DNA from 3 places in the Arthrobacter sp. NPDC058192 genome. Region 1 is predicted to be linked to each of the others. Evidence: predicted binding sites of a transcription regulator. Region 1 holds the regulator's gene; each other region holds the start of a gene.
The links. The regulator HrcA, encoded in region 1, represses chaperone genes, less so after heat shock. The targets are predictions, from matches to a motif close to TTNGCACTCGNNNNNNNCGAGTGCNAA.
Positions count from the first base shown of each region.

Region 2: the regulator HrcA is predicted to act here: its motif matches at 1,493-1,519, upstream of groES (co-chaperone GroES).
Region 3: the regulator HrcA is predicted to act here: its motif matches at 1,792-1,818, upstream of groL (chaperonin GroEL).

Region 1 covers NZ_JBHVVJ010000030.1:11,699-14,972, reverse strand. Annotated here, with positions in the region: gene dnaJ (molecular chaperone DnaJ) at 1-602, opposite strand, end outside; gene hrcA (heat-inducible transcriptional repressor HrcA) at 666-1,679, opposite strand; gene ACFVVK_RS20215 (DUF3097 domain-containing protein) at 1,912-2,763, shown strand; gene ACFVVK_RS20210 (DUF4870 domain-containing protein) at 2,939-3,274, shown strand, end outside.
Region 2 covers NZ_JBHVVJ010000016.1:5,598-8,871, reverse strand. Annotated here, with positions in the region: gene ACFVVK_RS15790 (SAM-dependent methyltransferase) at 1-453, opposite strand, end outside; gene ACFVVK_RS15785 (hypothetical protein) at 520-951, shown strand; gene groES (co-chaperone GroES) at 1,679-1,975, shown strand; gene groL (chaperonin GroEL) at 2,057-3,274, shown strand, end outside.
Region 3 covers NZ_JBHVVJ010000009.1:122,487-125,760, reverse strand. Annotated here, with positions in the region: gene ACFVVK_RS11010 (cold-shock protein) at 147-350, shown strand; gene ACFVVK_RS11005 (ABC transporter substrate-binding protein) at 410-1,705, shown strand; gene groL (chaperonin GroEL) at 2,001-3,274, shown strand, end outside.

The sequences.
Region 1 (3,274 bases):
CAGGGATCCTTGATGACGGTGCCGAAACCTTCGCAGGACCCGCAGGGGGCGGAGGTCATGACCTGGCCCAGGATGGACCGCACGGCCCGCTGGACCTGGCCGCTGCCGCCGCAGATGTCGCAGCGGACGGGGTGGCTGCCCTCGCGGCAGCAGGAACCCTCACACGTGGGGCAGACGACGGCGGTGTCCACCTCGAGCTTCTTGTTGACCCCGAACACGGCGTCGCGCAGGTCGATCCGCACGCTGATGAGCGCGTCCTGGCCGCGGCGGATCCGGGACGCCGGACCGCCCGGGCCGCCGCCGGCGCCGCCGCCGAAGAAGGTCTCGAAGATGTCCTGGAAGGCGAAGCCCTGGCCAGCGTAGCTGCCGCCGCCGAAGCCGTTGTCGGTGCCGTTCTCGTTGCCCGTGGTGTCATAGACCCGGCGCTTCTGCGGATCGGAGAGGACCTCGTAGGCGTGGGTGACGGCCTTGAAGCGGTCCGCGGCGTCCTCCCCCGGGTTCACGTCCGGGTGCAGGGTGCGGGCCAGTTTCCGGTAGGCCTTCTTGATCTCCTCCCCGGATGCGTCGCGGGAGACTCCAAGAACGTCGTAGTGGGTGCTCAAAGTGTGTATCTCTTCCTTTTCGTATTGCCTGTGGGCAAGAAGTCGCGTCTTGTCCCGGGTCCGTCAGGGGCCCAGGATCCTCGAAAGATAGCGGGCCACCGCGCGCACGGCGGCCATAGTGGTCGGATAGTCCATCCGGGTGGGGCCCAGTACGCCGACCTTAGCCGTGGCGTCAGGCCCGTAGGCCGTGGCCACCACCGACGCCTCGGCAAGACCGTCGTAGGGGTTTTCGCGGCCGATGCTGACCGTGACGCCGCGCGGGTCGGCCGCCATCTCGCTCAGGAGACGGAGCATGACGACCTGTTCCTCGAGCGCCTCCAGCACGGGCCCGATGCTGAGCGGGAAGTCCAGATTGGAGCGGGCCAGGTTGGCGGTGCCGGCCATGACCATGCGCTCTTCGCGGCTGCTCGTGGCCAGGGCCTCCAGGCCCCTGGCAAGGGCCTGGGCTGCTCCGCGGTGCGCCGGCGAGCCGCCTGCCACGACGGCGGGCAGCAGTTGCGGCATCAGGCTCAGCGGGGTTCCGGACAGGCCGGCCAGGAACCGGGTGCGCAGTTCCGCCACCGCGTCGTCGGGAACGTCCTGCCCGACGTCGATCACGCGCTGCTCCACCTTGCCGGTATCCGCAATCAGGACCGCCAGCACCTTCCGGGGCGCCAGGAGCACGAATTCTATGTGCCGCACCTTGGCGCGGCTCAGCAGCGGATACTGCACGACGGCGACCTGGTTGGTCAGCTGGGCGAGGAGCCGCACGGTCCGGTCGAGGACGTCGTCGAGGTCCTCGGATCCTTCCAGCAGCGCCTGAATGGCCCGGCGCTCGGCCGGGGACAACGGCTTGACGGCGGAGATCTGGTCGACGAAGAGCCGGTAGCCCTTGTCAGTGGGGATCCGGCCGGCACTCGTGTGCGGTGCCGTGATGAGCCCCTCGTCCTCCAGCGCAGCCATGTCGTTGCGGATCGTGGCACTGGAGACGCCAAGATGGTGCCGTTCCACGAGCGCTTTGGAACCGACGGGCTCGCGGGAATGGACGTAGTCCTCCACGATGGCGCGCAGCACTTCGAGTTTGCGCGGTTCGCTCACGCTCCACCTCCAATCGACTCTCCCGCAGCCGGTGCCGCGCCGTCCGGTTCGCGTCCCCCAGCGGTGCCAGGGCGGTCCGCGGCCGGACAGGGGTTAGCACTCGACATGCCTAAGTGCTAACCAGTCTAATATGAGTCGCCGCGTTGTTAGCATTGGATTCGCTCCAGGCGTGGCCCGCGGGAGTGTTTCACTGACCGCCGTACGTTCCGACTGCAAAAGTAAGCGTGTAGAGATGTCGTATCAAAACTGGGGACCGCAGGACCTGTCCGCCCCCGCCAAGACGCAGTTGCCCGAAGTGCCGGTGGAACGCGGGATGGTCCTCGAGGAGGTCCAGTCCGGCTGGGTGGGCGCCGTGACCCGCGTGGAAAAGTCGGGCGGCATGCACGTGGTGGCGCTGGAGGACCGGCGGGGCAAGTCGCGGTCCTTCCGCCTCGGTTTCGGCTTCCTCTTGGAGGGACAGCCGATCCGGCTGATGCCACCGGCCCCGAGGCAGGCAGCGGCCGCCGCTGGTGCCGGCCGCACGGCGTCGGGCTCGGTGCGGTTGGCCGGGCAGCGCGCCCAGGTGGCCAAGGCCAGCCGGATCTGGGTGGAAGGCAAGCACGACGCCGAGCTTGTGGAGAAGGTCTGGGGTGACGACCTCCGGGTGGAGGGCATCGTGGTCGAACCCCTGCACGGCATTGACGACCTCGCAGGCGCCGTGGCCGAGTTCCGGCCGGGCCCTGGGCGCCGCCTTGGCGTGCTCGTTGACCACCTCGTGCCGAATTCCAAGGAATCGCGGATCGCCGAGGCCGTGATGGCCTCGCCTGGTGCTGCCGGCAACGTCCTGATCGTGGGCCACCCCTACGTGGACGTGTGGCAGGCCATCCGCCCGGCCGTCCTGGGAATTGAGCGCTGGCCGGTGGTCCCCCGCGGCGTCGACTGGAAGACCGGCATCCTGACGGCCTTCGGGTGGCCTCACACCACGAAGGAGGACATTGGCCTCGGCTGGCAAAAACTCCTGGGCGCTGTCCGCAGCTACGCCGATCTGGAGGCGTCCCTGCTCGGCCGGGTCGAGGAAGTCATTGACTTCCTCACTGTGCCCTAGTCCATGCTTCCCCCTGGTCGACACCGTGCCCAAGTCCCTTGCGGGGACGCCGCGGATGTCCACAGACGCGCCCAAGCAAGTATTCTTGATACGGCGGCCGCGCTTCCGGCGCGGACCCGCTAGTGAAGGCACAACCCCAGCAGCACCGCATCCCCGCAATCTGAAGGGCAACACCGTGGCAGATAACGCACGCGAACACACGGACAACCAGGCAGGCAACGCCCGGCCTCCGTACCATGGCGTTCCCGCGAATGCGCTGCCACTGACGGCCAGCGAGGACCGCCAGTGGGCCACGCTCGCGCACTTCGGCGGCATCCTGGGCTGCGTGCCCTCGCTGCTGATCTACCTGATCTTCAAGGACCGCGGCCCCTTCACGGCGCAGGAGTCCAAGGAAGCCCTCAACTTCACGCTGCCGCCGACTCTCGCGGCCGTGCTCGCGAACCTGCTGGTGTTCATACCCGTGGTGGGGAACCTCTTTGCTGTGCTCGCCACGGTGATTTGGATCGCGGTG
Region 2 (3,274 bases), on a different contig from region 1:
GACCACGGTGGCATTGCGGAACGGGATCAGGTTCATCGTGGCGCAGGCGGCCGTGGTCTCATCCATTTCCACCGCCGTGACCGTCAGGTCCATGGACGCCAGGGCCATCGCGTCCGCGCCGAGCCCGCAGCCGAGGTCCGCGACATGGCCGACCCCCGCCTCCACGAACCGCTGCGCGTGCCGGGCCGCCACCGTGAGCCGGGTGGCCTGCTCCAGGCCGGCCTGGGTAAAGATCATCTGCCGGGCGAACTCGCCGAACTTGGCTTCGGCCTTGGTCCGCAGCCGGGACTGGGTGAGTACCGCCGAAACCAGTTCGGGGGAGTGGCCGGCCTTGCGCAGCTCCGCGGTGAGGCGGAAGGCGTCGTCCTCGCGGTAAGGGCCCAGCGACGCCAGCAGCTCCCAGCCCTCGGGGGTGAGGATCGGGGCGATGTGTTCCTGCGGTGCGTCAGTCATGCCATCCAGCGTAGTTCAGGGCCGGGGGCGGGCTGTGACCGGTGCACTGAGGCTAGGCTTGACGGCATGGATGACAGCGGTACAGGCGACAGCACGTCAGGGAACGACGCCGGACGGGAGGACGCCGGGCAGGAGGGCGCCGGGCAGGAGCGCCGCAGCCCCCGGGGGCTGGCCCGCTATGCCCGGCCGGCACTGATCGCAGGGGCCGTGATCGCCGTCGTGAGCATCGCGCTGCTGGTCATCATCTTCTTCCTCGACTCGTTCAACGCCACCGTGTATTCCGTCGGCGGCAAGAGCGTCCAGGACGCCACCGACGAGGCGCGGTCCATCCGCGAGACCTATGCCACGGCCCGGCTTGGCGGGGTCATCTTCCTGATCGTCGGCGTCCTGCTGGCCGCCGCCGGGGGGTGGCTGCTGTACAGGCACCGGAATGACGAGGGCAAGCGCCGGGACGAGGGCGGCGAGGACGTGGACTTCGAGGACCTCGCCGGGGAGTAGCCGCACCCTCCGCTCCACCGGACATGTCCACTGGTCCGCGCCAGACCCGGACATGTGCAGGGGTGGGCGCGAAGGTTGGACATGTTCGCACGCGCCACGGGACATGTCCGGTGGCCGGCGCCAGGCCTGGGCATGTGCAGGGGTGGGCCCGAAGGTTGGACATGTTCGCACGCGCCACGGGACATGTCCGGTTGCCAGCGCCAGGCCTGGACATAACACTCACAGGTCCTACGCCTGTGGTTAGGGCTGGACATGTCCCCCAGGGTCCGCGCCAAGGCTACATCTGGTTCGGATATGTCCTACGCCCGCTGTGAAGACGGGACATGTCCAGTGGTGGGCGCCGGGCCTGGACATGCGCACACGCTGAACGGGACATGTCCAGTGGTGGGCGCCAGGCCTGGACATGCGCACACGCTGAACGGGACATGTCCAGTGGTGGGCGCCAGGCCTGAGCAGAGCACCCATATGTCCAACGCCCGCCGTCAGAAATGGACATGTCCCGCGGGTTTTGGGTCCGGCATTGTCCACCGGGAAGGAATTTCTGGCACTCGCCTTGACCGAGTGCTAACCGGTTACATAGAGTCGTCGTTAGCACTCTCCCTAGGAGGGTGCTAACACATGAAGCACCTTCCGCCAGGCATGCTGCCGGCACCGCGACGACGGTCTGCACGCCATGGCATCACCGCTTCATAGTCCACGAATTTGCTGACGAAAAGGAGAGGTCCGAGTGTCGGTCTCTATTAAGCCTCTTGAGGATCGTATTGTTGTCCGCCCGCTCGAAGCCGAGCAGACCACGGCTTCCGGCCTGGTTATCCCGGACTCCGCGCAGGAGAAGCCGCAGGAAGGCGAAGTTGTTGCGATCGGCCCCGGCCGCTTTGATGACAACGGCAACCGCGTTCCCGTTGACGTTGCAGTTGGCGACGTCGTTATCTACTCCAAGTACGGTGGAACCGAAGTCAAGACCGGCGGCACCGAGTACCTCGTGCTCTCCGCCCGCGACGTTCTGGCGATCGTCGTAAAGTAACTCTCTTGGACCCCCGCGCAGCCGATCCCTTCGCCATGAACGGATCAGTTGCGCGGGGTTCTGTCTTGAAAGGACAAAACCATGGCAAAGCAGCTTGCGTTTAACGACGCTGCCCGCCGGTCGCTCGAAGCCGGCATCGACAAGCTCGCCAACACCGTCAAGGTGACGCTGGGCCCGCGCGGCCGCAACGTCGTGCTGGACAAGAAGTGGGGCGCCCCCACGATCACCAACGACGGCGTGACCATCGCCCGTGAAGTCGAACTGGACGACCCGTACGAGAACCTTGGCGCGCAGCTTGCCAAGGAAGTCGCCACCAAGACCAACGATGTCGCCGGTGACGGCACCACCACCGCCACCGTCCTGGCCCAGGCCCTGGTCAAGGAAGGCCTGCGCAACGTGGCGGCCGGTGCCGCGCCGGGCGAGATCAAGCGCGGCATCGAGGTCTCGGTCGAGGCCGTCGCCGCCCGCCTGCTGGAGAACGCACGCCCCGTCGAAGGCACGCAGGTTGCCAACGTGGCTGCCATCTCCGCGCAGAGCGAGGAAGTCGGCGAGCTCCTGGCCGAGGCCTTCGGCAAGGTCGGCAAGGATGGTGTGATCACCATCGAGGAATCCTCCACCACCCAGACCGAACTGGTCCTCACCGAGGGCATGCAGTTCGACAAGGGCTACCTGTCCCCGTACTTCGTCACCGACGCAGAACGCCAGGAAGCTGTCCTCGAGGACGCCCTGATCCTGATCAACCAGGGCAAGATCTCCTCGGTCCAGGAATTCCTGCCGCTGCTGGAAAAGGCGCTGCAGAGCTCCAAGCCGCTGTTCATCATTGCCGAAGACGTCGAGGGCGAGGCGCTGTCCACGCTCATCGTCAACCGCATCCGCGGTACGCTGAACGTCGTCGCCGTCAAGGCGCCGGGCTTCGGTGACCGCCGGAAGGCCATGCTGCAGGACATCGCGACCCTCACTGGCGCGCAGGTTGTCTCCCCGGAACTGGGCCTGAGCCTGGACACCGTGGGACTTGAGGTGCTCGGCACCGCTCGCCGCATCACGGTCACCAAGGACAACACCACGATCGTCGACGGCGCCGGTTCGGCCGAGGACGTCGCCGCCCGCGTTGCCCAGCTGCGCGCCGAGCTGACCCGCACCGACTCCGACTGGGACAAGGAAAAGCTGCAGGAACGCCTGGCCAAACTGGCCGGCGGCATCGGCGTCATCAAGGTTGGCGCTGCCACCGAGGTTGAGCTGAAAGAAAAGAAGCACCGCATCGAGGACGCCGTGTCCTCGACCCGCGCTGCCCTTGAAGAA
Region 3 (3,274 bases), on a different contig from region 1:
GCCTCAATAACTATTCACCGGCGGCACTGCCTGCGCCGGGCCCTCTTGGGAGACGCTGTGGGTAGAGTAGCTGCGGATTTCTCTTCGCAGTCCGCGGCCCGCAGCGACGCGGGCCGCACGCAACGCTAGCTGAAAGTGTGGACACCATGGCACTGGGAACCGTCAAATGGTTCAACGCCGAAAAAGGCTATGGCTTCATCACCGTGGACGGTTCGGAAAACGACGTCTTCGTGCACTGGTCTGCGATCGTCGGGGAAGGCTACCGCGCCCTGGACGAGGGCCAGAGAGTGGAGCTGGAAGTCGGTGAGGGCGAAAAAGGCCCGCAGGCTGAAAGCGTCCGGCCCGCCTAGTGGCACTGCCTGCCAACACACAACTGCCTGCCAGCACAAATGCCCCAGGGAAAACTGACCTGCGCCGTACCAGGGCCCTTCCGCCGGGCCGTGCCCTCGCCGCAGCAACAGCCGCCGCCCTCGCCCTGACGGGCTGCCTGGGACCGGGGGGCAGCGCCCGCGTATCCAGTGCTGAGGCTAGCGGCGACGGCACACTGCGCATCGGCCTGATCTTGGACAACACGGGGCCGCAGAACTTCCTCAACGCTCCCCAGCTCGCCGCGGCCAAGCTTGCCGTTCAGGACATCAACGCAGCGGGCGGCCACAAGGGTAAACCCGTTGAGCTGCTGCCGGAAACCATCAGCACGGACACCGCCGCCCAGGCCCGGGACCTCGCGGCCGCTAAGGCCGATGCCGTGATCGGCCCCACCGATTCCAGCCGCGCCCCCGCCGCCATCGACGTCTTGGCCAACGCCAAGGTCGCGGTCATCTCGCCGGCCAACACTGCCGCCGCGCTCAGCAACTACAAGAGCAACGGCTACTATTTCCGCACCGCTGCGTCCGACATCGCCCAGGCGTCAGTCCTTGCCAAGCTGGCCAAGGACGCCGGCGCCAAGACCGTGGCGGTGCTGCATGAGGAAGGCGGTTACGGCAAGGAGCTCGGGGCCGCTGTCGCCGACGCGGCCAAACAGTCCGGACTGGACGCCGTGGCCGATGCGAAGTTCACGCCGGGGCAGGAGCAACAGGCTGTCGAGGCCGTGAAGGCCGCGAATCCGGACGCCGTCGTCCTGGTGGCCCGCGAAGGTGCGCAGGGTGCCATCGCCGAACTAAACAACGCCGGCCTTGCCGGCAAGAAACTCATCCTCAGCGACGGAGCAGTGAGCCGGTACGGCTCCGGGTTGGGCACGCAGGCGCTGGACGGCACCCGGGCGATCCTGCCCGGTGTGTTCCCCTCCGCCGCATTCCAGGCGGACCTCGTTGGCGTCGATCCCGGACTGAAGGACATGGTGTTCGCCGCCGAGACGTACGACGCCGTCATCCTCGCCGCGCTCGCAGCCGCCGCGGCGGAAGACGACGCCGGCACTTCCATCGCGGCGAACCTGGTCGCCGTCTCGGGCGGAGCCGCCGCCGCGGGTGGCCCCGGCGGGCAGGCCGCCAGCCAGGCCGCGACGAAGGTGTGCACGAGCTACAAGGACTGCGTCGAGGCGCTCCGGGCCGGTCAGCGTCCGGATTACGACGGCCGGTCTGGGCGGATCAACTTTGATGCCCATGGCGACATCACCGAGGCGAATTACGTGGTCTACAGCTACGGCGCGGACAACCTGGCCACGATGACCGGCACGGAAACCGCCACCAGCAGCACTAGTTCCCGCTGATCGCTCGTAGCGTAGCGGCCCCGTCCGGCTTCCGGTTATGGCCGGACACTGCTTGCACTCTACCCGGGGGAGTGCTAATTATTGACTTAGCACTCCAGCGCACCGACTGCTAACACGCCGCCCGGCCCGCCCGGCCGCGGAGTGAGGCGGCCGGAGCAGGAGTTAAAGAAACACCTTGCTGGGGTGAGATCCCGGACCCAGCGGCATACAGAGGCCGCCGGGTAGGGATCGTCCGTCGCGGGCACCACAGCGAAGGTTCATTCTTAACGACTGTCCCGAAAGGACTACTGCCGTTATGGCCAAGATCATTGCATTTGATGAAGAGGCACGCCGCGGTCTTGAGCGGGGCCTGAACATCCTCGCCGACGCCGTCAAGGTCACCCTCGGCCCGCGGGGACGCAACGTCGTCCTCGAAAAGAAGTGGGGCGCCCCCACGATCACCAACGATGGTGTTTCCATCGCCAAGGAGATCGAGCTGGACGATCCCTACGAGAAGATCGGCGCCGAGCTGGTCAAGGAAGTTGCCAAGAAGACGGATGACGTCGCAGGCGACGGCACCACCACGGCGACCGTGCTGGCACAGGCCCTGGTCAAGGAAGGCCTGCGCAACGTCGCGGCCGGCGCAGACCCGTTGTCCCTCAAGCGCGGCATCGAGAAGGCTGTTGAAGCCGTCACCGCCGAGCTCCTGGCCTCCGCCAAGGAAATCGAGACCAAGGAAGAGATCGCCGCCACCGCGTCCATCTCCGCCGGCGACAACGAGATCGGCGCCCTGATCGCCGAAGCGCTCGACAAGGTCGGCAAGGAAGGCGTCATCACCGTCGAGGAGTCGAACACGTTCGGCCTCGAACTGGAACTGACCGAAGGCATGCGCTTCGACAAGGGCTACATCTCGGCCTACTTCGTCACCGACACCGAGCGCCAGGAAACGGTCCTTGAGGATCCGTACATCCTGATCGTCAACTCCAAGATCTCCAACGTCAAGGAACTGGTTGCTGTCCTGGAAAAGGTCATGCAGTCCAACAAGCCGCTGCTGATCATTGCCGAAGACATCGAGGGCGAGGCTCTGGCCACCCTGATCGTCAACAAGATCCGCGGCACCTTCAAGTCCGTTGCCGTCAAGGCTCCGGGCTTCGGCGACCGCCGCAAGGCGCAGCTGGCCGACATCGCCATCCTCACCGGTGGCCAGGTCATCTCCGAGGAAGTCGGCCTCAAGCTCGAGACCGCCGGACTCGAACTCCTCGGCAAGGCCCGCAAGGTTGTTGTCACCAAGGACGAGACCACCATCGTTGAGGGTGCAGGCGACGCCGACCAGATCGCCGGCCGCGTTTCCCAGATCCGCGCCGAGATCGAGAACTCCGATTCCGACTACGACCGCGAGAAGCTGCAGGAGCGCCTGGCCAAGCTGGCCGGCGGCGTTGCAGTCATCAAGGCCGGTGCCGCCACCGAGGTCGAGCTCAAGGAACGCAAGCACCGCATTGAGGACGCCGTCCGCAACGCCAAGGCTGCTGTTGAAGAGGGCATCGTCGCCGGCGGTGGCGTGGCCCTGATCCAGGCCGGAGCCAAGGCCTT